4 regions of the Vibrio pelagius genome follow, and region 3 is predicted to be linked to each of the others. Evidence: predicted binding sites of a transcription regulator. Region 3 holds the regulator's gene; each other region holds the start of a gene.

What was found. The regulator PurR, encoded in region 3, represses purine synthesis genes. The targets are predictions, from matches to a motif close to TNANGNAAACGTTTNCNTNA.
Region 1: pyrD (quinone-dependent dihydroorotate dehydrogenase) is a predicted target of PurR. The motif match lies at 1,433-1,452, and genes of this name have one in related genera.
Region 2: purL (phosphoribosylformylglycinamidine synthase) is a predicted target of PurR. The motif match lies at 2,719-2,738, and genes of this name have one in related genera.
Region 4: purM (phosphoribosylformylglycinamidine cyclo-ligase) is a predicted target of PurR. The motif match lies at 2,606-2,625, and genes of this name have one in related genera.

What each region holds. Positions count from the first base shown of each region.
Region 1 covers NZ_AP025503.1:1,619,530-1,625,532, reverse strand. The annotation lists gene vsple_RS07080 (NAD-glutamate dehydrogenase) at 1-1,159, shown strand, start outside; gene pyrD (quinone-dependent dihydroorotate dehydrogenase) at 1,580-2,590, shown strand; gene vsple_RS07070 (cell division protein ZapC) at 2,787-3,335, shown strand; gene rlmKL (bifunctional 23S rRNA (guanine(2069)-N(7))-methyltransferase RlmK/23S rRNA (guanine(2445)-N(2))-methyltransferase RlmL) at 3,832-5,952, shown strand.
Region 2 covers NZ_AP025503.1:751,596-757,598, forward strand. The annotation lists gene tadA (tRNA adenosine(34) deaminase TadA) at 1-379, shown strand, start outside; gene vsple_RS03310 (hypothetical protein) at 515-640, opposite strand; gene mltF (membrane-bound lytic murein transglycosylase MltF) at 985-2,583, opposite strand; gene purL (phosphoribosylformylglycinamidine synthase) at 2,891-6,003, shown strand, end outside.
Region 3 covers NZ_AP025503.1:1,156,140-1,162,142, forward strand. The annotation lists gene glgA (glycogen synthase GlgA) at 1-42, shown strand, start outside; gene vsple_RS05220 (alpha/beta fold hydrolase) at 268-1,065, shown strand; gene vsple_RS05225 (putative signal transducing protein) at 1,192-1,512, opposite strand; gene vsple_RS05230 (TVP38/TMEM64 family protein) at 1,526-2,206, opposite strand; gene vsple_RS05235 (TfoX/Sxy family DNA transformation protein) at 2,331-2,921, opposite strand; cyclic di-GMP riboswitch class I at 3,050-3,134, opposite strand; gene purR (HTH-type transcriptional repressor PurR) at 3,306-4,310, opposite strand; gene torD (molecular chaperone TorD) at 4,632-5,279, opposite strand; gene torR (two-component system response regulator TorR) at 5,536-6,003, shown strand, end outside.
Region 4 covers NZ_AP025503.1:2,392,780-2,398,782, reverse strand. The annotation lists gene vsple_RS10415 (class II glutamine amidotransferase) at 1-645, shown strand, start outside; gene purN (phosphoribosylglycinamide formyltransferase) at 715-1,371, opposite strand; gene purM (phosphoribosylformylglycinamidine cyclo-ligase) at 1,502-2,542, opposite strand; gene upp (uracil phosphoribosyltransferase) at 2,710-3,336, shown strand; gene vsple_RS10395 (uracil-xanthine permease family protein) at 3,433-4,671, opposite strand; gene vsple_RS10390 (DUF2066 domain-containing protein) at 4,939-6,003, shown strand, end outside.

The DNA.
Region 1 (6,003 bases), 460 kb from region 3:
AGTGAAAGAGCAAATTCGCTTTATTCACACAATGGAGAAAGCGGGTTACCTAGATCGTGGCCTTGAGTACATCCCAGATGATGAAACGCTATTAGAGCGTGAGAAGCAGGGCAATGCACTTACGCGTCCTGAATTATCTGTTCTTATTGCTTACGCGAAGATGGTATTGAAAGAAGACCTTGTTTGTGACGAAATTGCAAACGATGAATTCCATGCTCAACAATTGATTCAATACTTCCCAACCGAGTTACGCCGTAACTATGTGCAGCATATGGATAACCATCCACTTCGAGCTGAAATCATAGCCACAGCGTTGGCTAACCAAATGGTTAACGAAATGGGTTGCAACTTTGTAACTCGTCTTCAAGAAGAGACCGGTGCAGACATCGTTGATATCGCGAATGCATACACAGCATCACGTGAGATCTATGGTTTTGGTGACGTGCTTAAACGTATTCGTGCACTAGACAACGTAGCATCGTCTGAAGCCCAGTACGACCTTATATTCCATGTTCGCCGTGCCATGCGCCGTATCAGCCGTTGGTTGCTAAGAAATCGTTCAGGTAAACAGTCTGTGACTGCACTAGTTGAACTATATCGAGATGATGTGAATGCGATTACTAAGGTTCTGGATGAAACGCTAGTCGCTGCGGAAGTAGAAGAGCACAACTCGGTTGCTAAAGTCTGGGTAGAGCAAGGTGTAGAAGAAGAGCTGGCAAACTCAGTCGCGCGTTTGTCTAGCCTGTATTCAGCACTGGATATATCCACAGTGGCTCGTGAAACAGGTAAAACAGTTGAGCAAGCATCAAAACTGTACTTTAACCTTGGTGATCGCCTGTCACTGCACTGGTTCTTGAAACAGATCAACAGCCAAGCGGTAGATAACAACTGGCAAGCTCTAGCTCGTGCTGCATTCCGTGAAGATCTTGACTGGCAACAACGTCAACTTACCGGCCAAGTTCTAACGTGTGGTTGTGCGGCAGACCTTGATGTGATTAAAGCACTGGATGATTGGATGGAAAGCAATGCCGTATCACTGCATCGCTGGGAAAGCATCCTAAACGAGTTTAAAGTCGGCTCTGTTCATGAGTTTGCTAAATTCTCGGTCGCGTTACGTGAACTTATGCTTCTTAATCTAAATTGCATGTCGAAAGACTAATAAAATTTAGGCTAGATAAATACCGATACGAAATGGCAGCCGAGTGGGGCTGCCATTTTTATACCGGGGGGATAGGCCGATACTGTTATACCAATCGTAGTAAATAATTGCTCACCCTAGCTTGTTAAAACGCTCGATAACTGCGTTAAAATTTTTGATTGTAGAATAACTACTATTCAAAAATTCTGCCTTGTTCTCAAGCCTTTTTTCTGCGCTATTTTTGATCACTTACTTACTGTGATTGGTATTAATTATTATCGCTTCTAAGTAGATAGACGATAACGTTTGCCTAATTCTTGATGCACTTTGTTAAAAATTCGAATTATCTTATCCTTGCTCGTAGTAATAGATTGAATTGTTGAGTAAATAAGTAAATAATATCGCCCCGTTTACTCGGGGCTTTTTTCTATCGGAGGCACAATGCTTTACCGTCTAGCCAGAACTGGCTTTTTCCAACTTGATGCCGAAAAGGCACATGATCTTGCAATTCAAAACTTCAAGCGTTTCACTGGCACTCCTGTCGATCTGCTTTACCGTCAACAGTTACCGCATCGTCCAGTAGAGGTGATGGGACTTACGTTTAAAAACCCAGTAGGTCTTGCTGCCGGCTTAGATAAGAACGGCGAGTGTATTGATGCATTCGGTGCAATGGGCTTTGGCTTTGTAGAAGTCGGTACTGTTACGCCACGCCCTCAAGCGGGTAATGATAAACCTCGTCTTTTCCGTCTTGTTGAAGCGGAAGGTATTATCAACCGTATGGGTTTCAACAACTTGGGTGTTGATAACCTAATCGAGAATGTTAAGCGATCAAACTACGATGGCATTCTTGGTATCAACATCGGTAAGAACAAAGATACTCCAATTGAGAAGGGCGCTGAAGATTACCTAATCTGTATGGAAAAGGTTTATCAATACGCAGGCTACATTGCTGTAAACATCTCCTCACCAAATACACCGGGACTTCGTTCTCTTCAATACGGTGAAGCACTAGATGAACTTCTAGCTGAACTAAAAACTAAGCAAGCAGAGCTCGAACAGAAACACGGTAAGTATGTCCCACTTGCGCTTAAGATCGCACCGGATCTAAGTGATGATGAAATTAGCCAAATCTGTGAATCGTTGATCAAAAATAAGATCGACGGCGTGATCGCGACCAACACGACGCTAGATCGTTCAATTGTTGAAGGTATGAAGCATGCGGATGAAGCGGGTGGTTTGAGTGGCCGTCCAGTTCAATCCCGCAGTACTGAAGTTGTTCGTAAACTACATGAAGAGTTGGGTGACAAGCTTCCAATCATTGGGGTAGGTGGTGTTGACTCTTATGTAGCGGCAAAAGAGAAAATGATGGCGGGAGCTAAGCTTGTTCAAGTTTACTCTGGCTTTATCTACAAAGGCCCAAGCCTAGTGAGTGACATTGTTAAAAACCTATAACGCTAGAGGTGATCTTGAACGTCACGTTATAAGTTGATAGATATCACTAAAAGATACACTGTAACTCGCTGAGTTTTAGAGAAAAGAGGAATTTCATTTCCTCTTTTTTTTTGCCTATTGCTCAGTAGAATTACTGCATCGAAGGGTAATTTTGCGTTTTACCTAATGGATTGCTTCAACAGTGTGAGACGAAACGATGCTTAAACCTAGTGATACATGGAGTTGGTACTACGATGAACAGCAATGTTCATTAATGCTAAACCTCGGAGAGGATATGATTTTCAAGACTAACCTCGTCCGTAATAAGCTGGTGGATTGTGCATTCAAGGAGAATGAATTCACGGTTGATGATGCTTCTTCCTTCCAGACCTTCAAAGAACAGATCTCCGGATTAGACCTTTCTGAACCTCGTCAAGCAGAGTTAGCACTATACTGTGTTGCTGCAAAACGCTTCCACAAGCCTGTTCAGCCGAAAAGTTGGTTTTTTGAGTCTCAGCCACAAGGCCATGAATGCCCGGAAGAGGGCGATATTGTCCGAATGAACAATCAATATAGTGTAGGTTACTTCATTGTACTAGAGGTTGGAGAGAACGCGAGTTTGTGTGCTTCGGTAGACTTAGATGAATTTAACTTAACCTCGTCAAAAGCACTTCAATTCGGCGATTGTATTAAAGTGATGCACGATAGAATGGTGGACGCAAACGCCATATTGCATCATCACCGTCATATAGCCATGGTTGGCTAGTCAAAAATAACGCCCTCACACTCAAGAAAATCGACCTCAGGGTCGATTTTTTTATACCTGAAAATTAGAAACCCTACCAAATCACCCATAGATAATTTGTCTATGAGGTGCTTTTTTACACAGTCAAAGCCTGTTTTTTAAACTTAATTTCAACATATCGATAAGCCGATTTCTGGAAATAGGTCTATAAAATTCCCTGTTTAAGTGGTTTTGTAACCAAATTACACCCTTAAATCCCATCTGGTATATACCAAATCTAAGCTGAATAATGATTCACAAGTGGAAGGTCGAGTGAATATTTAGTGAATAGAGTCTGTTATAAGGTTGTTTTTTGAGCGCAAGATGTATGTTGGCTTAGAGAGTTAGCGAGTGCTTAGCTCAATGAACAATTGCTGAACGATTAAGAGGAAGAATCAGTGAAAAGATGTGTTTAGAGTGACGCTTATTGACTCAAATAAGGTATAATCGAACTCATTTTTATCAATAAAAGAACACTATGAATCAATATCTAGCGGTTACCTCAAACGGCCTTGAGAATTTATTAGTTGAAGAACTAACCCAACTAGGGATTACAAACGCAAAACCTGTACAAGCAGGTGTTAAATTCAAAGCGACGAATGAGCAGATTTATCGTTGTTGTTTGTGGAGTCGTTTGGCTTCAAGATTTGTACGTGTCCTTTCTGAGTTCACTTGTCAAGATGACATGGACCTGTACCTCTCTACGACGGCAGTAAACTGGGTAAATCAATTCCATAGCTCTAAGCGATTTGTGGTTGATTTCAACGGTACTAACCGTGAGATTCGCAATAGCCAGTATGGTGCGATGAAGGTGAAAGATGCGGTTGTAGACTGCTTCGAAAAGAAATCGTTACCTCGTCCAAATATCAGTAAAGAGAATCCAGATATCCGTATCCACGTTCGTCTGCATCGTGATAAAGCGATTTTGGGTGTTGATATGGTTGGTAGTGGCCTTCACCAACGCGGCTATCGTCCAGAGTCTGGTCGTGCACCTCTACGTGAGACGTTAGCTGCAGCAATCCTGCTACGTAGTGGTTGGGATGCGACAAAACCATTCTTAGATCCAATGTGTGGTTCGGGTACGTTAGTTATCGAAGCCGCAATGATGGCAGCGAACATGGCGCCTGGCGTTAAACGTCAGAAGTGGGGCTTCCAAGCTCTTGAAGACTTTGATGCGGAGCTATGGGCAGAAATTAAATCAGAAGCGAATGTTCAAGCTCGTCGTGGTCTGAAAAAAGTAGAGTGTAAGTTCTACGGTTACGATAACGATGCTCGCGTTCTAAAAACAGCACGTGATAATGCGCGTCGTGCTGGTGTTGAAGATTTGATCGAATTCGAATTGGGTGATGCGGCGCTAGTCAAGCGTCCAGCTGAGTTTGATAACGGTGTTATTGTATCGAACCCGCCATATGGTGAGCGTCTTGGTACAGAGCCGGGCCTTATCGCACTGTACACAGCATTTGGTGCGCAACTGAAATCTGAGTTTGGTGGTTGCAATGCGTCAATCTTCTCTAGCTCTGATGAACTGCTGAGCTGTCTACGTATGCGTGCGGATAAACAGTTCAAATTGAACAATGGTGCGTTACCGTGTCACCAAAAGAACTACTCAATCTCTGATCGTCCTATGTCAGAGCGTCCTTCTGAGCAGCAAGAACAACAAATTGCACCAGATTTCGCTAACCGTTTGAAAAAGAACATTGGCAAAATTGGTAAATGGGCGAAGAAAGAGCAGCTAGATTGCTACCGCATTTATGATGCCGACCTTCCTGAATACAACGTTGCTATCGACGTTTACCCGGGCCATCTTGTGATTCAAGAGTATGCAGCGCCGAAGAACGTTCCTGAAGAGAAGGCGAAGCGCCGTCTAACAGACATCATTCGTGCATCGATTCAGGTGACAGGCGTAGAAGCGAATAATGTCGTTCTTAAAGTGCGTCAGAAGCAGAAAGGCTCTTCTCAATACCAGAAATTATCTCAGGATTCATCGAATCTAAAAGTGAACGAATACGGCGTGAAGCTGATCGTAAATCTTCATGATTACCTAGACACGGGTCTGTTCTTGGACCACAAATTAACGCGTCGACGCATTGGTGAGATGGCAGCGGGTAAAGATTTCTTGAACCTATTTGCATACACCGGCTCTGCAACAGTACATGCTGCGGTTGGTGGTGCTCGTACGACTAAGACAGTCGATATGTCAAATACCTACCTAGAGTGGGCAAAAGAGAACATGGAGCTTAACGGTCGAGTAGGCCGCCAGCACCAATTTGTTCAAGCTGACTGTCTACAATGGCTAGCAAAAGAGAATGGTAACTACGATCTTATCTTTATCGATCCACCAACCTTCTCTAACTCTAAGCGTATGGAACAGACATTCGATGTACAACGTGATCACCTTCAGTTGATGGAGAATCTAAAACGTATTCTTCGCGAAGAAGGTACGATCGTGTTCTCGAACAATAAACGTCACTTTAAAATGGATCTAGAAGGTTTAGAGACGCTAGGGCTTAAAGCTCAGAACATCTCTGCTAAAACACTGCCTCTAGATTTCGCTCGTAATAAGCATATTCATAACTGCTGGGTTATCACTCATAAGTAACGGATAGTGCACGAATAAGGATAGATAAGTGCTGACACTATACAGTACTGA
Region 2 (6,003 bases), 400 kb from region 3:
TAGCCATGATGCGACCGCGCATGCTGAGATTGAAACTTTGCGTAAGGCGGGTCAAACATTAGAGAACTACCGTCTTCTCGATACCACCTTGTATGTGACGTTAGAGCCATGCCCAATGTGCGCTGGGGCTCTTCTGCACAGCCGAGTGAAGCGCGTTGTCTTTGGCGCGCCAGACTTGAAAGCGGGAGCCGCTGGCACGGTATTGAATCTTTTTGATAGCCAAGCGTCTTACCATTATGCGGATGTAGAACATGGCTTGTTGGAAGAGGAGTGCCGCTCTCAACTACAGGCGTTTTTCAAAAGGCGTCGTAAAGAGATTAAAGAGAAAAAGCAGCAACAGAAGTTAGCGCAAGCAAAAGACGATCAAGAAGGGAGCTAGTTTAACGGCGCGTGGTTTTTAGGTAGATCTAATCAGCAGCTTTCGATTCTAGCAAACATCTAATACTGTTCGAATTGAGGTGTCAGAGTGATATTTCGAGATTGAATTAGATGCTTGCTGATGATGTTTTTCGGTTTAAAGCATCTGTACGAAAGCTCGGTTTCGCCAGATGATCTTCTTTTTGTTGTTGGCTAGCATGCGCTTACGACGGTTAGCCGCGACGGTTTTATAAAGGCGTTTAGAGCGTAACTTACGTTTCATCTTGTTTAACAGCCTCCCACTATCAATATCAGCTCTATTAAACAGCTTAAGTTAAGTTGAATATACCCATTACGAAATTGTTGAGTACGTTGGTTTACGGCGTCACTTCAACGACACTCACCTTATAGGTCAGTTTTGTTGCAAATTAATGACAAGTGATACCAGTTACTCCTCATATGTATGGTAATCAAAGAAGCTTTTCAAGTAGCAAAATCGGGTTGAGTGATTGGACTGACAGACTGAATGGGAAAGTGTTTGTATTTTCACCAAATGAGATAACAAACACTTCCCTTATAAATAGAATCACCGATCAATGTGACGCTCGGTTGAAGGTGAGCGGCGTTCTACTCTTCGCTCTGATCTTCGTCGCTCAACTCGTCGGTTGAGGCTGCATCACTGATACTTGACTCTGCTTCTGAGATGGCGAGCGGTGGAATCACGATAAGGTCTTCCATACTCTCTTCCAGTGCTTCCTCAGTGCGTTGGTTTACGTGGCCGATGATACTTTGGTAGTAACGACGAATATTCTCTACATAGTTTTTGGCTTCGTCACCACGAGCATAACCGTAGCGCGTTTGGCTATAGTACTTCTTCTGTCTTAGTAGAGGCAGTCTGTCTTTTACGTCACTCCAAGAGTCCGGATCGCCACCCTGTGCTTTGGTTAATCGACGCGCATCCATCATATGTCCATAGCCAACGTTATAGGAAGCAAGAGCAAACCAGATCTTCTCATGTTGTGTGATGGAGTCAGGGATTCTATTGACGATACGACGTAGGTATTCCACACCACCTTGCACCGACTGTTTTGGATCCAAACGGTTCGTTACACCCACACTCTTCGCCGTCGGAAGGGTTAACATCATCATGCCTCGCACCCCTGTTGGAGATTTTGCGACTGGGTTCCAGTGCGACTCTTGATATGCAAGGGCTGCAATCAAGCGCCAGTCAAACTCTTGCGAGTACTCTTGGAATAGTGGTGACCATTTCGGTAGCTTGCTGTCCAGTGCACGAATAAAAGCGCGAGTATCCACGTAATCGAAACTTCCGATGTGACCGATGTATTTCTCTTCCAGCGTTGCTAGCTCACCAGACTGTTTAAGGTTGCCGAAGAACTCAATCAGCAGCGCATAAAGGCTCTCATCTTCCGATTTTTTTAAGTACCAAGAGATAGGTTGATCTTCCGTTAGCTCGAATGCAAGCGCGAGATCTGGATAGAGGCGCTGTGCCAGCGATAGTTCAATGGAGTCTGCAACGGTAAAGCGCAGTTCGCCCTTAGACACTTGTCTCAAAAGATCATTAATGTCTGCATTGCCAACCGACTCGTAAATAAAGTCTGGGTTAGATTGCTGAAGTTGATTTAGAGTCGGTTCAAAGTGAGATTCTTTAATCACTACAAGGGCAGGAACTAATCTGTCATCGATAGTTGTTAGCTCGCTGCTTTCTTCATTCTGCTCTCTGTTCTGTTGCTCTATGAATTTCGCTTGGCGTTGGTTCTCAAACTCAATCAGTTGTTCTAGATTACGCGGGCGCCATTGACCTTTCTTGTAAACTACTTGTTGGCTTACGTAATAATAAGCTGGCGCAGCACGGTAGCCGCGGGTGTGCTCATTGTTCTGGGCCAAACCTGTTGCGATAAGGTCTATTTCACCTTTTTGTAAGGCAGGGAATAAGCCTGACAAACGGTATGCAGGTTTCATCTCTAATTGTACGCCGAGCTGCTCGGCAAACTCTCGAGCTAATTCATAATCCAAACCAGCAGGGCCGTCTGGGCCGATATAGTATGAGAGTTGGTTATTGAGAGTTCCGACCCTTAACACGCCGCGCTCTCGGATCTGCTCCAAGTCGCTTTTCGGTTCCGACTCAATTTGGCATCCCGCTAAACCGGTAATGGTGATTGCGACGAGAAGAAGTTTGGATGAAAAAATGCGTGTAAGTGTATGCATCAAAATGAAATCTCAAAAAAGTAACGTCCCTTTATATCAAACCGTTTACTCTCGGCAAAGTGACTTTAGGTAAACAGCGGTAAAAGTGGCCAGAAATGCAGCAAAAGTAACAATTGCCAAGAAACATGAAAAAAATGACGCAAACGGTTGCTTTTTTGGTTACGTCACAAAAACAATTGCTATATAATGCGCCCGCAACAGAGAGGTGGAATCGGCATAAGTTCGAAGAAAACAGTTAGGTTACTCCTAAAACCCACTGAATTTATACCAATATCACCTTAATCAATTGCATAAGAGACCTAAGCACATGAGAATTTTTCGTGGCTCCCCAGCTCTATCTGAATTTCGTGTTAACAAGCTTTTAGAGCTTTGTCGTGAACTTGGCTTACCTGTTACAGGCATCTACGCTGAATTTGCGCACTTTGCCGATCTAACAGCAGACCTAAATGATCAAGAAGTTGAGAAACTAGAAAAACTTCTGACTTATGGCCCGACGATTGAAGAGCATGAACCGCAAGGTCTTCTTCTATTAGCAACTCCTCGCCCAGGCACCATTTCGCCTTGGTCTTCAAAATCGACGGATATCGCAAACAACTGTGGTCTAGATAAGATCGCACGTCTTGAGCGCGGTACCGCTTACTATATCGAATCATCGGTAGAACTTTCTGAGCTACAACTGGTTGAGCTTAAAGCGATCCTGCACGATCGTATGATGGAAGTTATCTTCACTGATTTCGAATCTGCAACGGCACTTTTCCAAGTGGCAGAGCCTGCTCCGGTAGCAGACGTAGACCTGTTAAAAGGCGGTCGTGCTGCGCTTGAGAACGCAAACGTTACCTTAGGCCTTGCACTTGCGGACGATGAAATCGAGTACCTTTACGATGCGTTCGTAAACAAGCTAGATCGTAACCCAACCGACATCGAACTAATGATGTTTGCACAGGCGAACTCAGAGCACTGTCGTCACAAGATCTTCAACGCAGACTGGACTATCGACGGCGTTAAGCAAGAGAAGTCTCTGTTTAAGATGATCAAAAACACATTCGAAACCACGCCAGAAAACGTGCTGTCTGCATACAAAGATAACGCAGCAGTTATGGTGGGTTCAGATGTAGGTCGATTCTTCCCGAACCCAGAAACTCGCCAGTACGGTTACAACCAAGAGAAAGCACACATCCTAATGAAGGTGGAAACGCACAACCACCCAACGGCGATCTCTCCTTGGCCGGGCGCTTCTACAGGTTCAGGTGGTGAAATCCGTGATGAAGGTGCGACTGGTATCGGTGGTAAGCCAAAAGCGGGTCTAGTTGGTTTTACAACCTCTAACTTACGTATTCCTGGTTTTGAACAGCCATGGGAAACAGATTTCGGTAAGCCGGGTCGCATCGTTAACGCTTTAGATATCATGCTAGAAGGCCCACTTGGTGGCGCGGCGTTCAACAACGAATTTGGTCGTCCAAACCTACTTGGTTACTTCCGTACTTACGAAGAAAAAGTTAACTCACACGCAGGTGAAGAGGTTCGTGGTTACCACAAGCCAATCATGATTGCTGGTGGTATGGGTAATATTCGTGACGAGCACGTTCAGAAGAAAGAGATCCCAGTAGGTGCAAGCCTAATCGTACTTGGTGGTCCTGCAATGAACATCGGCCTTGGCGGTGGTGCAGCTTCTTCAATGGCATCTGGTCAATCAGCAGAAGACCTAGATTTCGCTTCAGTACAGCGTGAAAACCCAGAGATGGAACGCCGCTGTCAGGAAGTGATCGACCGTTGTTGGCAACTTGGTGATGCTAACCCAATTGCGTTCATCCACGATGTGGGCGCGGGCGGTATCTCGAACGCACTTCCAGAGCTGGTAGACGATGGCGAACGTGGTGGTATCTTCCAACTGCGTGATGTACCAAACGACGAACCAGGCATGAGCCCACTTGAGATCTGGTGTAACGAATCTCAAGAGCGTTACGTAATGGCAGTTGCGCCAGAGAACATGGAAGTATTCGATGCGATCTGTAAGCGTGAACGTGCACCATACGCAGTTGTTGGTATCGCAACAGAAGAGCGTGAGCTTAAACTTGAAGATTCACATTTCGAGAACACGCCAATCGACATGCCAATGGATGTGCTTTTAGGTAAGACACCTAAGATGCACCGTGATGCGAAAACGCTAAAAGCGAACAACCCAGCGATTAACCGTGACGGTATCGAGCTAAACGAAGCCGTGGATCGTGTTCTACGTCTTCCAACGGTTGCAGAAAAAACATTCCTAATCACTATCGGTGACCGCACGGTGACTGGTCTTGTTGCGCGTGACCAAATGGTTGGCCCGTGGCAGGTTCCAGTAGCAAACTGCGCGGTAACCGCAGCAAGCTACGACACTTACCACGGCGAAGCAATGTCGATGGGTGAGCGTACACCAGTTGCTCTACTAGATTTCGGTGCTTCAGCTCGTCTAGCGGTTGGTGAAGCAATCACGAACATTGCAGCGACAAACATTGGTGATATCAAACACATTAAACTGTCTGCGAACTGGATGTCTCCAGCAGGTCACCCAGGTGAAGATGCAGGTCTTTACGAAGCGGTGAAAGCTGTGGGTGAAGAGCTATGTCCAGCTCTTGGCCTAACTATCCCAGTTGGTAAAGACTCAATGTCGATGAAGACGAAGTGGGAAGAGAATGGCGAGCAGAAAGAAGTAACGTCTCCGCTATCTCTAATCATCACTGCATTTGCTCGTGTTGAAGATGTACGTAAGACAATCACACCTCAGCTTCGTACAGATAAAGGCAATACTAGCCTTGTTCTAATCGACCTAGGTAACGGTCAAAACCGTCTAGGTGCAACGGCTCTAGCACAGGTTTACAAGCAGCTTGGTGATAAGCCAGCAGACGTAGATAACGCAGCACAGCTAAAAGGTTTCTACGAAGGCGTTCAAACTCTTGTCGCGAACGACCAAGTAGTGGCTTACCACGATAAGGGCGATGGAGGTCTATTCGTTACTCTTGCTGAGATGGCATTCGCCGGTCACTGTGGCGTTAAAGCTGACATCGCTGACCTTTATTCAGAAGAGAAGGGCGAAGACGCACTAGCAGCACTATTCAACGAAGAGCTAGGTGCAGTACTTCAGGTTAGGAATGATGACCTAGATTCTGTACTTTCAACGCTAGCAGCGAACGGCCTTGAAGCATGTTCACACGTAATTGGTTCTGTAGAAGCATCTGATGAGCTAGTGATCACTTCTGGTGAGTCGGTCGTTCTTGAGCGTAACCGTACTGAACTACGTACTATCTGGGCTGAGACAACGCATAAGATGCAAGGTCTACGTGACAACCCAGCATGTGCTGACCAAGAGCACGAAGCGAAGAAAGACAACTCGGACCCAGGTCTGAACGTTAAGCTAAGCTTCGATGTGAACGAAGACATTGC
Region 3 (6,003 bases):
GCCGCTAGATCTTATCTAGATATGTATCACACAGCATTTTAATTCGTTTATTTGCAAAGTAAGGTGTTCCATTGTGAACACCTTTATTTTTCCTGTCGCGTGAACAATCGCTCCGCCTAGTGCTTTAGGAGTAATTGTGGTCGAGCTATTCAGAACGTTGATAAGATGATTGACACTACCATCACTTAATCGGTTTAATAGCGTGCTATGATTACCGAGCACCTAACAGCGGTGTCCAAGCAAATAAGTAGAATTAAAGCGATAGGTATGTCTGAGAGTTTATTATTCCATAAAACATTCAATCACCCGACCAGTGATGAGTGGGTCGTTTTTGTCCACGGTGCTGGTGGGAGCTCGTCCATTTGGTTTAAGCAGATCAAAGCTTACAAACAGCACTTTAATTTGTTGTTGATTGACCTAAGAGGGCATGGCAAGTCTGACAATCTCTTAAAAGAGTTGATCAGCAACCGATACACCTTTAAAGCGGTAACCCTCGATATTCTTAAAGTTCTCGATCACCTCAAGATCCGTTCGGCACATTTTGTCGGAATGTCTCTTGGAACCATTATCGTGCGAAATGTGGCTGAGTTGGCTGCGGAACGTGTGCGTTCGATGGTACTCGGTGGCGCTGTAACGCGTTTGAATACACGTTCTCAAGTTTTGGTTAAACTCGGAAACCTCAGTAAACATATTATTCCTTATATGTGGCTCTATAGCTTATTTGCTTACATTGTGATGCCGCAAAAGAGCCAGCGAGAGTCGAGACACCTTTTTATCCGTGAAGCGAAAAAGTTGTGTCAGAAAGAGTTTAAGCGTTGGTTTATTCTTACTGCTGATGTTAATCCGTTGATGCGTTACTTCAAAGAACGAGAGTTGCCTATACCAACTTTGTACCTGATGGGAGAGCGTGACTATATGTTCATTAAGCCTGTGAAAGAGATGGTAGCGGCTCATAAGTCGAGCGAGCTGGTGGAAATTGCTAACTGTGGTCACGTTTGTAACGTGGAGCAGCCAGAAGAGTTTAATCAGCGTTCAATCGCGTTTATTCAGAAGCAAATCAAATAGTGCGATTGTGATGGGGCATCCCTCACGACACCGAGCAAGATACAAAGACAGGAAGCTATGATGCTTCCTGTTTCTTTTTGGAGAATGAGCTTTTGGAGATTGGACTTTTAAGCGCCTTTTGCTAACTCATGTTTCAGGGCAGGGTGAGCCACACTGCCAACATGAGCCAAATTGGGCTTCATTGATTTCATGACATTGGCTGCAACGCCACTCTTCATAGATGATGGAGTCTTGTTGTTTCTTATAAGCGTTAATGAGATTCAATGCCGCAGGCGCGTCAGAAGGCTCGTAGAGCCACACATATGGGTCTGTTTCCTCAGAGAAGGGGATTTCTCCTTTCAAACCAAACAACCCTTCTCCACGCACCTCACAGGCAATCTTTTCACTCTCTAGCAGCCCACAGATTATATGAGCCTCAGTTGGGTTTGCAGCACTGAAGATCTTCATCCACTTTCCTTGTCTATTCTACTATTGGTGCCGAACGAAACTTACCCATAATCCATTTTGCGGCGATTGGGAACACCCCAAGTAGTGCAAAAGAGATGAGTACAGAAGGAGATACGATACCTGATAGAGATTCGATCTCTGCCAGTTGAGTACCTGCGTTTAAGTAAACGGCAGTGCCAGGAAGCATCCCTAACTGACTGGTTAAATAGTAACGCCCTACGGAGATAGGTGTTAAACCCATGAGTAAGTTAATTAAGAAAAATGGGAATACCGGAATCAAACGTAGAGAGAATAGGTAGAATGCCCCGTCTTTTTCTACACCTTGGTTGATGGTAGACAGCTTGTCACCAAATTTACTTTGTACCCAGTCTCGTAATAGAAAACGGCTGCTCAAAAACGCCAGTGTTGCACCTATAGTGCTTGCAAACGAGACGAGTAACAAACTGGTCCAGAAGCCGAATAGAGCCGCACCGAGCAGCGTAACCACCGCGGCACCTGGAATTGAAAATGCGGTAATCATTACATAGAGAATGAAGTAGGTTGCTGCTGCTGCAACAAAATGACTCTCTATGTAGCCGTTTAGAAGTGCTTGTTGAGCCTTGGCATTTTCAAGCGTTAAGTACTGGCCAAAGTTGACAGCCAGTATCACTATCGTGGCAACTAAAATTATGCCTAAAATCATTTTCTTACTCATGAGAGCGTCCCTAAATTTTTTGCTTGTAGTTAGTATAGTTAGACAGGAGGAGGAGAGATTAACTTTCAATAGAAAATAAAAAAAGCCACATCAATGTGGCTTTTGACAATTAAGTGATTTGGACTTAATTAATAGAGTTGATAAGCTCATCGCGTCGTTGTTGAGGTATGACCGACCAATGAGTACCGTTGATGGCACCTTCAAGTGCCCAAAGCAGCTCTAAGCTGACACTGGACGAGTGAGACTCTTTTATTGCTTTGTACGCATTAACAGAACCAGACTCATACAAGCTCTCGACGGTATCGATGCCTGCTTTTTTCAACATACGCTCTGTGGCAAGCCGAAGGTTGGGCAAATCTTTTAATCGTGTAGGCTTCGCCGATGATTGGATTTGCTTCTCTTTTTTGGCACAGTCAAGGGACGTTTTTGCCAGTTCGATAATACGTTCTTGAGTCTGCCAGAGGTCTTCTGGAAGAGCAAAATACTTAGTAACGACTGGGAATCCGCGTTTTTTGTATACGTAAGGTTCGAAACCCTGTTGTTCAAATTTTGAAGTAGTATTTTTGTCAGCTCGAATGTGTAATTGATTGTTAACGACCAGTGCAAACATCGTGTCGTCGGCAAAGAGGCCAAAACCGCCAAACATTGAGCGTGACTTAATCTTTCCAAGTGGCTCAAATAACTTCATTGAGTCCTTGAGTATCGGTTTATCCATATTGTTTATCTCGGTGTATTTGAATTACGCCACCAAATAAGCAGGTCCGAGAGATTAGCAAAATGTCGCAATAAAATTGTCAATAAGCCGTAAATTACTACTAAAGGTAGGAAATACTGCATTTTGCCATCGGTAACCCCGCTACCATACCAATAATGGGTTAGGCCGGAGGCTTTGCGTCTCACCCTTTCAAGTGATTTGCCCTGTGCGTGACTGTATAACGAAGAATAAAGTTTTTTGTTGAATGAGGTTCACACTTGTTATTCCAAAATGTGATCTTAATTCAGTTAATTGTTGTATTTATATGCAACAAGGTTTTTATTTTGTCGGAATAAAAAAAACGCACCAAGCGGTGCGTTTTATTAGATTTTTCTAAAGTTTACGTTATTTTAACGTTCTAACTGTAGCTCGCTCAATGATCTCTGGATGCATTTCGAACACGCGTTTTTCGTGATCTTTGTCTTTAATGCGTTCCAACAAGATTTCAAATGCGTTTTTGCCGACACGACGCTTTGGCTGGTGAACAGTTGTCAACGGTGGTGAGAAGTACTCTGCCAGCTCAATATTGTCGTAACCAATCACTGAAATGTCTTCTGGGATCTTAATGCCTTGCTGTTGTAGACGGCTCATAAGACCAAGTGCCATCGTATCGTTGAAACAGAATACTGCTGTCGGGCGATTCTCCATTGCAACGATTTTATCTGCCGCGATAACTGCGGTGTCACATTCGAAGTTACCTTCAAGAATTAGACTGTCATCTGTTTGAATGTTTGCTTCCTCAAGAGCACGGCGATAACCCGCGATACGCTCTACACATGCCGCTTTATCCAAATGTCCACTTAGACAAGCGATACGTTCATGTCCTCGTTCAACCAGGTATTTAGTGGCGAGGTAGCCACCTTCTTCTGAGTTGTCGATGATTTTATCCGCTTGTGAACTCTCTGGGCCCCAGTCCATAACAACTTTTGGAATGTCTGCGTGGCGGTCAAGCATTTCACGCAGTTCTTCAGTTAAGTCAGAACACATTACCAAGATGCCGTCTACGCGTTTTTCAGCAAGCATTCGGATGTAGTCGCGTTGCTTCTCGTAGATACCACCTGTGTTACATAGAATCAGCGTGTAGCCTTGACGGTAACAGTAGCTCTCTACTCCATCGATCACTTCAGAGAAGAATAGGTTGGTTGATTGAGTCACTAGCATACCGATTGTGCGCGTAGAGTTACATTTCAGGCTACGAGCAACAGCACTTGGTGCATAATTTAGTTCATCGACGGCTTTGTTTACTTTTTCTTGAGTCGCTTCTGCGACGAAACGTGTCTTGTTGATCACGTGAGAAACGGTGGTTGTTGATACGCCGGCTAAGCGAGCGACATCTTTTATAGTTGCCATGGCTTTATCCTATTGATAGCTACTTCCTCAGCAGTACGGAGCAAGTAGCCGTTTAAAGCTACCAGAACAAGAGCTTAGAATATGGAGGGCTCTCTCGGTACTAAAGTGCTAAAAAACAAAAAACCGCTTATGAGAGCGGCTTGTCTTAACACCGAAATGCTCTTAGCTAATTTAAAGCATAGCATTTCGAGAATGTTTCATATTTTATCGTTTGCGGTCACAATTTTAGACTGACTAGAAAATACTCGCAATAAAATTCACCCAGAAATCTGGGTGAGTTGTCACATTCTACCTAAATTGTACCCTTAGTCATCAGTGAATTTATTCACCAGCTAAATATTGTGTATCAAGTTTACAGAAAGCGACTAGCAATTCTGCAACACATGCGTAAAAACCAAACTCATCAAATTCACGGCATTTTACTGCGAACTGTGGAACCCAACTAAGGAGCTGTCGTTCAACAAACTCGTGTTGTGTAGCGAAAGCCGTTTCTAGATCTTGTTCACTCTCAAGGTCGTTGGAACGAATAATGATGTTACCCAGGAAATCTAACTCAATGGCTAGGTGGTCAGCAGGCTCTTTCAGATCTTGGTTTACGGCGATGCCGTAAGACGCCATGATGGCTTCCATGTCTTGAGCTGGTTTTGCATTCAGTAGTCCACTTTTGTCTAGATAAATAGAAGCGTACGGCAGAGCACCGTACTTATCCGACTTTAAGAACAGCTCGCAAAAATCGGATGAAAGCTCTAATTGAGCATCTTCACGGTTCTGTAATCGGTTAAGTGTATCTACTAGGTTATTGATTGATGGCTTAAGCGTCTCGTTGTCGCCGAGGCCGGTTAAAAACGAACGAATCTCAACCGAGTGGTATTTGTCCAATTCTTCTTGAGTCAGTTCTTTCGCGAACAGGCTCGATAGCCACCAGTAGATTTCAGCTCGTTGTTCATTGAACGCTTTGGTTTCTTTCATCTCAATAATCCTAATATCGTCTTTCGTAATATCTGCGGTACGAAGGCTTACTAACCCTTGTATTTGCTAACTGCAAAGTCACTCGTTAGTAGTAATGCCTATATTGAATTGCGATGGGGGTTAAATAGCAAGGTTTAAGATTGTCTTGTATCAAAAAAAATTCAGGTTTCTGGCTTTTATCTTACCTACTACTAGAATTGTTACTAGTTATGAATAGAATGGTCACTGAAACTATTAAATAAGAAAAGTGGTGTAGATGAGCTATCACGTATTAGTCGTTGAAGATGATGTGGTAACCCGTAGTAAGCTAGTTGGATATTTCCAGAATGAGGGTTACACAGTAAGCGAAGCAGAAAGCGGCGCTCAAATGAGAAATGTTTTAGAAGAAAATAACGTAGATCTCATTATGCTGGACATCAACTTACCAGGCGAAGATGGATTGATGCTAACTCGCGAATTACGCAGTCAATCAGACATTGGGATTATTTTAGTTACTGGACGCACGGATAGCATCGACAAAATTGTAGGCCTAGAGATGGGCGCAGATGATTATGTTACCAAACCATTTGAACTTCGCGAATTATTGGTTCGAGTGAAAAACCTACTTTGGAGAATTTCTGCGGCTCGCAAGTCACCATCAGATGCAACTGAGCAGGCGGAAGACGCGTCAATCGTTCGCTTTGGTGAATGGACGTTTGATATTCCACGTCGCGCACTGAGTAAA
Region 4 (6,003 bases), 1.2 Mb from region 3:
CCAATTAAAAGCTGTGCTGTAGTCAGTCATATCCGTCAAGCAAATCGTGGTGGTGTTAACCTAGAAAATACTCATCCTTTTACGCGCGAGTTATGGGGTCAGTATTGGACCTTTGCTCACAATGGTCAGTTAACCGGCTATGATGACCTTGAAAGCGGCCGCTTTCGTCCAGTTGGTCAAACAGACAGTGAGTTGTCGTTTTGCTGGCTTATTAAGCAGTTAGAAGACCGTTTTCCAGAGCCTCCTCAAGATATGATGGGGATGTTCCGCTTTGTTGCTGAGTGTTGTGACAAACTGCGAGAAAAAGGTGTATTTAATATGCTGTTGAGCGATGGCGAGTACGTGATGACATATTGCACTAACCATCTTTACTGGATTACGCGACGCGCTCCGTTTGGTAAAGCGAGCCTGATTGATGAAGATGTTGAGATCAATTTTCAGGAAGAGACCACGCCGAATGATGTGGTGAGTGTCGTTGCTACACAACCATTAACGGATAATGAAGAGTGGGCGCGCATGAAGCCTGGCGAGTTTGCGCTGTTCCATTTCGGTGAATTGATTGAGTCTAATCATCAAGCTTTAGCTGATGTGGCGTACGCTCCTAAAAAGGTGGCAAGCCAAGCTCCAACCGAACCTTTAGAGTAACACCAAGCTCAAAACATTAAAAAGGCCGCAATGCGGCCTTTATTGTTCGAACTGATATGTTTTCTTCGTCTAGTCTTGTGCGTAGCCATGCTTGCCAAGCGTGTTCCCATCGAGCTTGGCACAACCCTCTTTCATCACTAATCTATCATCACAGAACCATTGACACACCAATGGATAGATTTGGTGCTCTTGTGTTAATACTCGGCTTGCTAATTCGTCTGCATCGTCCTCTGCAAAAACAGGCACCTTAGCTTGTAAGATCACTGGTCCACCGTCTAGCTCTTCCGTGACAAAGTGGACACTGGTTCCGTGCTCTTTGTCTTTGGCATCAATGGCTCTTTGGTGTGTATGTAGACCTGGGTATTTCGGCAGTAGTGAAGGGTGGATATTAATCATTCTCCCCAAGTAATGACGAACAAAGTCAGCACTCAGAATACGCATGTAACCAGCAAGAACAATTAAGTCTGGTTGATAGGCATCGATCTGTTGCATTAACTCGCGATCGAAAGCTTCTCGTGATTCAAATGATTTTGGGTCAAGAGAGTGCGCCGGGACTTCTGTGATACGAGCACGCTCTAGGCCATATGCCTCTGCTTTATTTGAGAAAACCGCTTTAACAGAAGCATTAATGTACTGGTTCTGGCAAGCATCTAGGATTGCTTGGAGGTTGCTTCCGCTGCCGGAGATCAAAACAACGATGTTTTTCTGAGGAGCATTATTTTTCATAGAGATATCAAAACGCGATAAGTGAAAGTAAATAACAATTTACCTACATATTTTAAGGTTTTCTGGGGCGTGAATAGCAGAATGAGGACCTAAAGTCCTCATTCTTAATCGTGCGAGCTAGCAATTTAGCTTAGTTGATTTCAACTTGCTCTTCACCTTCAGCGGCTTGTGCGATTTCACCAATCACCCAAGCGTTTTCGCCTTCAGCTTTTAGTAGTTCAACAGCCGCTTCAGCTTGCTCTTTTGGAAGCGCAACGACTAGGCCAACACCACAGTTGAAAGTGCGGTACATTTCAAATGTCTCCACGTTACCTTTCTCTTGTAGCCAGTTGAAGATAGCAGGCCATTCCCAGCTGTTGCCATCGATGACAGCTTTTGTACCTTCAGGAAGTACGCGTGGGATGTTCTCCCAGAAGCCACCACCAGTGATGTGCGAGATAGCATGAATATCATGCTCTGCAATCATCTTAAGTGCTGACTTGATGTAAATCTTAGTTGGTTCTAGTAGGTGTTCACCAATGGTGCGACCTTCTAGCTCTTCGTTCTTATCTGCACCAGATACTTCTAGTACTTTACGAATCAGTGAGTAGCCATTTGAGTGTGGGCCGCTTGAGCCAACAGCGATAAGTGCATCGCCCGCTGCTACTTTAGTGCCGTCGATGATGTCTGCTTTTTCAACAACACCAACACAGAAGCCAGCTACGTCGTAGTCTTCGCCTTCATACATGCCCGGCATTTCAGCGGTCTCACCGCCAATCAGTGCACAGCCTGATTGAACACAACCTTCAGCGATACCAGATACAACATCTGCTGCTGTATCAACATCTAGCTTGCCTGTCGCGTAGTAGTCTAGGAAGAATAGAGGTTCTGCACCTTGAACGATTAGGTCGTTCACACACATTGCCACTAGGTCGATACCTATGGTGTCGTGTTTTTTCATATCCAAAGCAAGGCGAAGCTTAGTACCTACACCATCTGTACCTGAAACCAGTACAGGCTCTTTGTATTTAGTTGGTAGTTCACATAGGGCGCCAAAGCCACCAATGCCACCCATTACTTCTGGGCGACGAGTGCGTTTTACAGCACCTTTAATACGATCTACTAGTGCGTTACCTGCATCGATATCAACACCAGCGTCTTTGTAGCTTAGAGAAGAATTATTACCGCTCACGGGATAGTCCTCGGTCTTAAGTTGGATGTGAAAACGGCGCTATTCTAACAGGGCTTACCAAACAAGAGCAAACGTTTGCGTGAATTTTTTGCCAAATAAACATACTGAAAATGTGATAAAAACGATGTATAATCTGTGGGTTTATTTAAATATTGCCGGAGTTGGAAATGAAAGTTGTTGAAGTAAAACACCCGCTAGTTAAGCACAAGATTGGCCTGATGCGTGAAGGCGAAATCAGCACGAAGCGTTTTCGTGAACTAGCAACAGAGGTGGGTAGCCTTCTAACATATGAAGCGACAGCAGATTTCGAAACTGAGCGTGTAGAGATCAACGGCTGGAATGGTCCAGTAGAAGTTGACCAAATTAAAGGTAAGAAAGTAACCGTTGTGCCAATCCTACGTGCTGGTCTTGGTATGATGGATGGCGTTTTAGAGCATATTCCAAGTGCACGTATCAGTGTGGTAGGTATCTACCGTGATGAAGAAACACTTGAGCCTGTACCATACTTCAACAAGCTAGCGTCTAATATCGAGGAGCGTATTGCTCTTGTTGTTGACCCAATGCTAGCAACGGGTGGCTCAATGATCGCAACTATCGACCTTATGAAAGAGAAAGGTTGTAAGCACTTTAAGATTCTTGTTCTTGTTGCTGCTCCAGAAGGCATTGCAGCGCTTGAGAAAGCACACCCAGATGTAGAGCTTTACACTGCGGCAATCGATGAGAAGCTAAACGACAAGGGCTACATTGTTCCTGGTCTAGGTGATGCTGGCGATAAGATCTTCGGTACTAAGTAATTCGGTTGGTCGTAGCGATATTTGTTACGGCCTACAGTAAAAAAGGGAGCGTATCATTTGATACGCTCCCTTTTTATTTGTTCTCGATTTGTTCGACTACTTGATCTGTGCAGTGTCTACCGACTGGTTCTCACCTAGCTCTTCCGGCAGTACAAGGTTTAGTAGGATTGCGACGATACCACACAAGCTCACACCCTGAAGACTGAAATCACCGATACCAAAAGCCATGCCGCCGATACCAAATACCAGTGTTACACCAACGATCACTAGGTTACGTGATTTGTGTAGGTCAACTTGGTTTTTGATGAGCGTATTTAGGCCAACTGTTGCAATAGAACCAAACAGTAGAATCATAATACCGCCCATTACTGGAACCGGGATGGTTTGCAGTAATGCACCTAGCTTACCAACAAGCGCAAGCACGATAGCTGTGACTGCAGCCCAAGTCATGATCACTGGGTTGAACGCTTTGGTTAGCATTACTGCCCCCGTTACTTCGCTGTAAGTTGTGTTTGGTGGCGCGCCCAGCATCGAAGCCGCAATCGTTGCCACACCGTCACCTGTGATGGTGCGGTGCAGGCCTGGCTTTTTAAGGTAGTCTTTACCCGTTACGTTCGAAATGGCAAGCATGTCGCCAACGTGCTCAACGGCAGGTGCGATCGCAACAAACACCATGAAGAAGATGGCATTGATGTTAAATTCAGGCGCAACAAAGTTAGGCATAGCCAACCAAGAGGCTTGAGCTACCGGAGTAAAGTCGACCGCACCGTACACCAAGCTTGTGATGTAACCTGCGACGATACCACCAAAGATTGGCAGTAGTTTCAAAAAGCCTTTAGCGAATACGCTAATAATGATAGTCACAACCAGTGAGATTGCTGAGATCCAAAGAGCGGCATCGGCATCCACCAACTGTACTGCGCCGTCTCCAGTTTTACCTAGTGCCATGTTAACGGCTACCGGTGCTAGGCCAAGACCGATAACCATGATAACCGGGCCCACTACCACTGGTGGTAATAGCTTATGGATAAAACCAACGCCGCGAACTTTAATTAAGCCACCCATTAGCACATAAACCACACCCGCTGCCATTAGGCCGCCCATTGTGGCACCTATGCCCCAAGTTTGTACGCCAAACATGATCGGTGCGATAAACGCGAAAGAGGAGGCTAAAAAAATTGGAACCGAACGGCGAGTAATGACTTGGAAGAGAAGGGTACCAATACCAGCACCGAAAAGCGCGACATTGGGATCTAGACCGGTAAGTAGGGGAACTAATACCAGTGCACCAAAGGCGACAAAGAGCATCTGCGCGCCTTGTAAAGCATTTTTCATGATAAGTCCTTGAGCTAATCGTGAAGTAAAAAACAAATTCGCGGGATTCTATCACTTAGCAATCGATTGCTGTATAGGTTATGTCAAATTTCTCTCTCATTTGCCGGAAATATGTGCATTATCACTTAAGTGTTCGCTATTTTTCTTTGAAAGCTATCTAACACCCTACCAATTCTCGGATATTCAATCGAGTATCCGCTATCTTCCTTGCCCAGTTACTTATAGTTGCTTATCATCAGAGCACAAGATTTAAAGACTAGGATCGATATGCGTTATTTAGCATTGTTGATGGGGCTTTTGGTTGCACCGAGTTATGCACTGACTCAGGTGGATATTTTTAGTGCCGAAGTTGCTATCAACTCAGAACAGAACGAGCCAGAAAGAGCGGCTAGAAATGAAGGTATGCAACAGGTGCTGGTTCGGGCAACTGGTCAAACAGACGTTGCCGAGAACAAGACAGTACAGAAGGCGATGCGCCAAAGCGCTCAGTACCTGTCACAAATGGGTTTTGGGGAAGAAAGCGAGCAAACTACGCTGCGCATGCGCTTTAATGGCGCTCAGATTCGCAACCTACTGACTCAAGCGCAATTACCATACTGGCCTGAAACACGTTCCAACGTCTTAGTGTGGCTAGTTGAAGAGCAGAACTACGACAAGAATATCGTTTGGGAGCACTCGAATTCTGAATTAGCGGCAGGCATTCAACAGAATGCAAAATTGCGTGGCCTACCGATTACGTTACCAGTGGGTGACTTCGACGACATTACAGGCATTGCAACCTCTGATCTGTGGGGCGGCTTTGTTTCACCTATCAGTCAAGCAAGCCAGCGTTACCCCGTGGATGCGGTGTTGGTTGTGCGTGCTCAGCCTTCAGGTCTACGCTGGACGCTTTACGATCAACAACCCAACCAAATAACCAGTTCACCGAAGTCACCGGTCACAGGCTCTATTTCAGGCAGTGGTGCTTCGGCGTCTCAATCATTGGTTAACGAGATCAGTAACTACTATGCAGCGAAAAGTGCGGTCACGGTCGCAAGCGAGTCGTCGGAGTCAATTCTGGCACAGTTCATTAGCTTGAATAGTGCGCAAGACTTCTTCGAGCTAGAGAATGCGTTAAAAGCGCTCAACTCGGTAGCAAGCCTAGATATTCTTAAAATTCAGAATCATGGAGTGACGTTCAGAATCCATCTGCTATCGACTCAAGATGAATTTGAGAATGAGGTTGAGAGACTACGCTCAGTGGCGAAGATTGAAGCTTCTTACTTAGAGCCAGAGCAAGCGCCTGAATTTGAAGCACAAGACAACACCTTGTCGGTGGGTGGCGTTGAACCA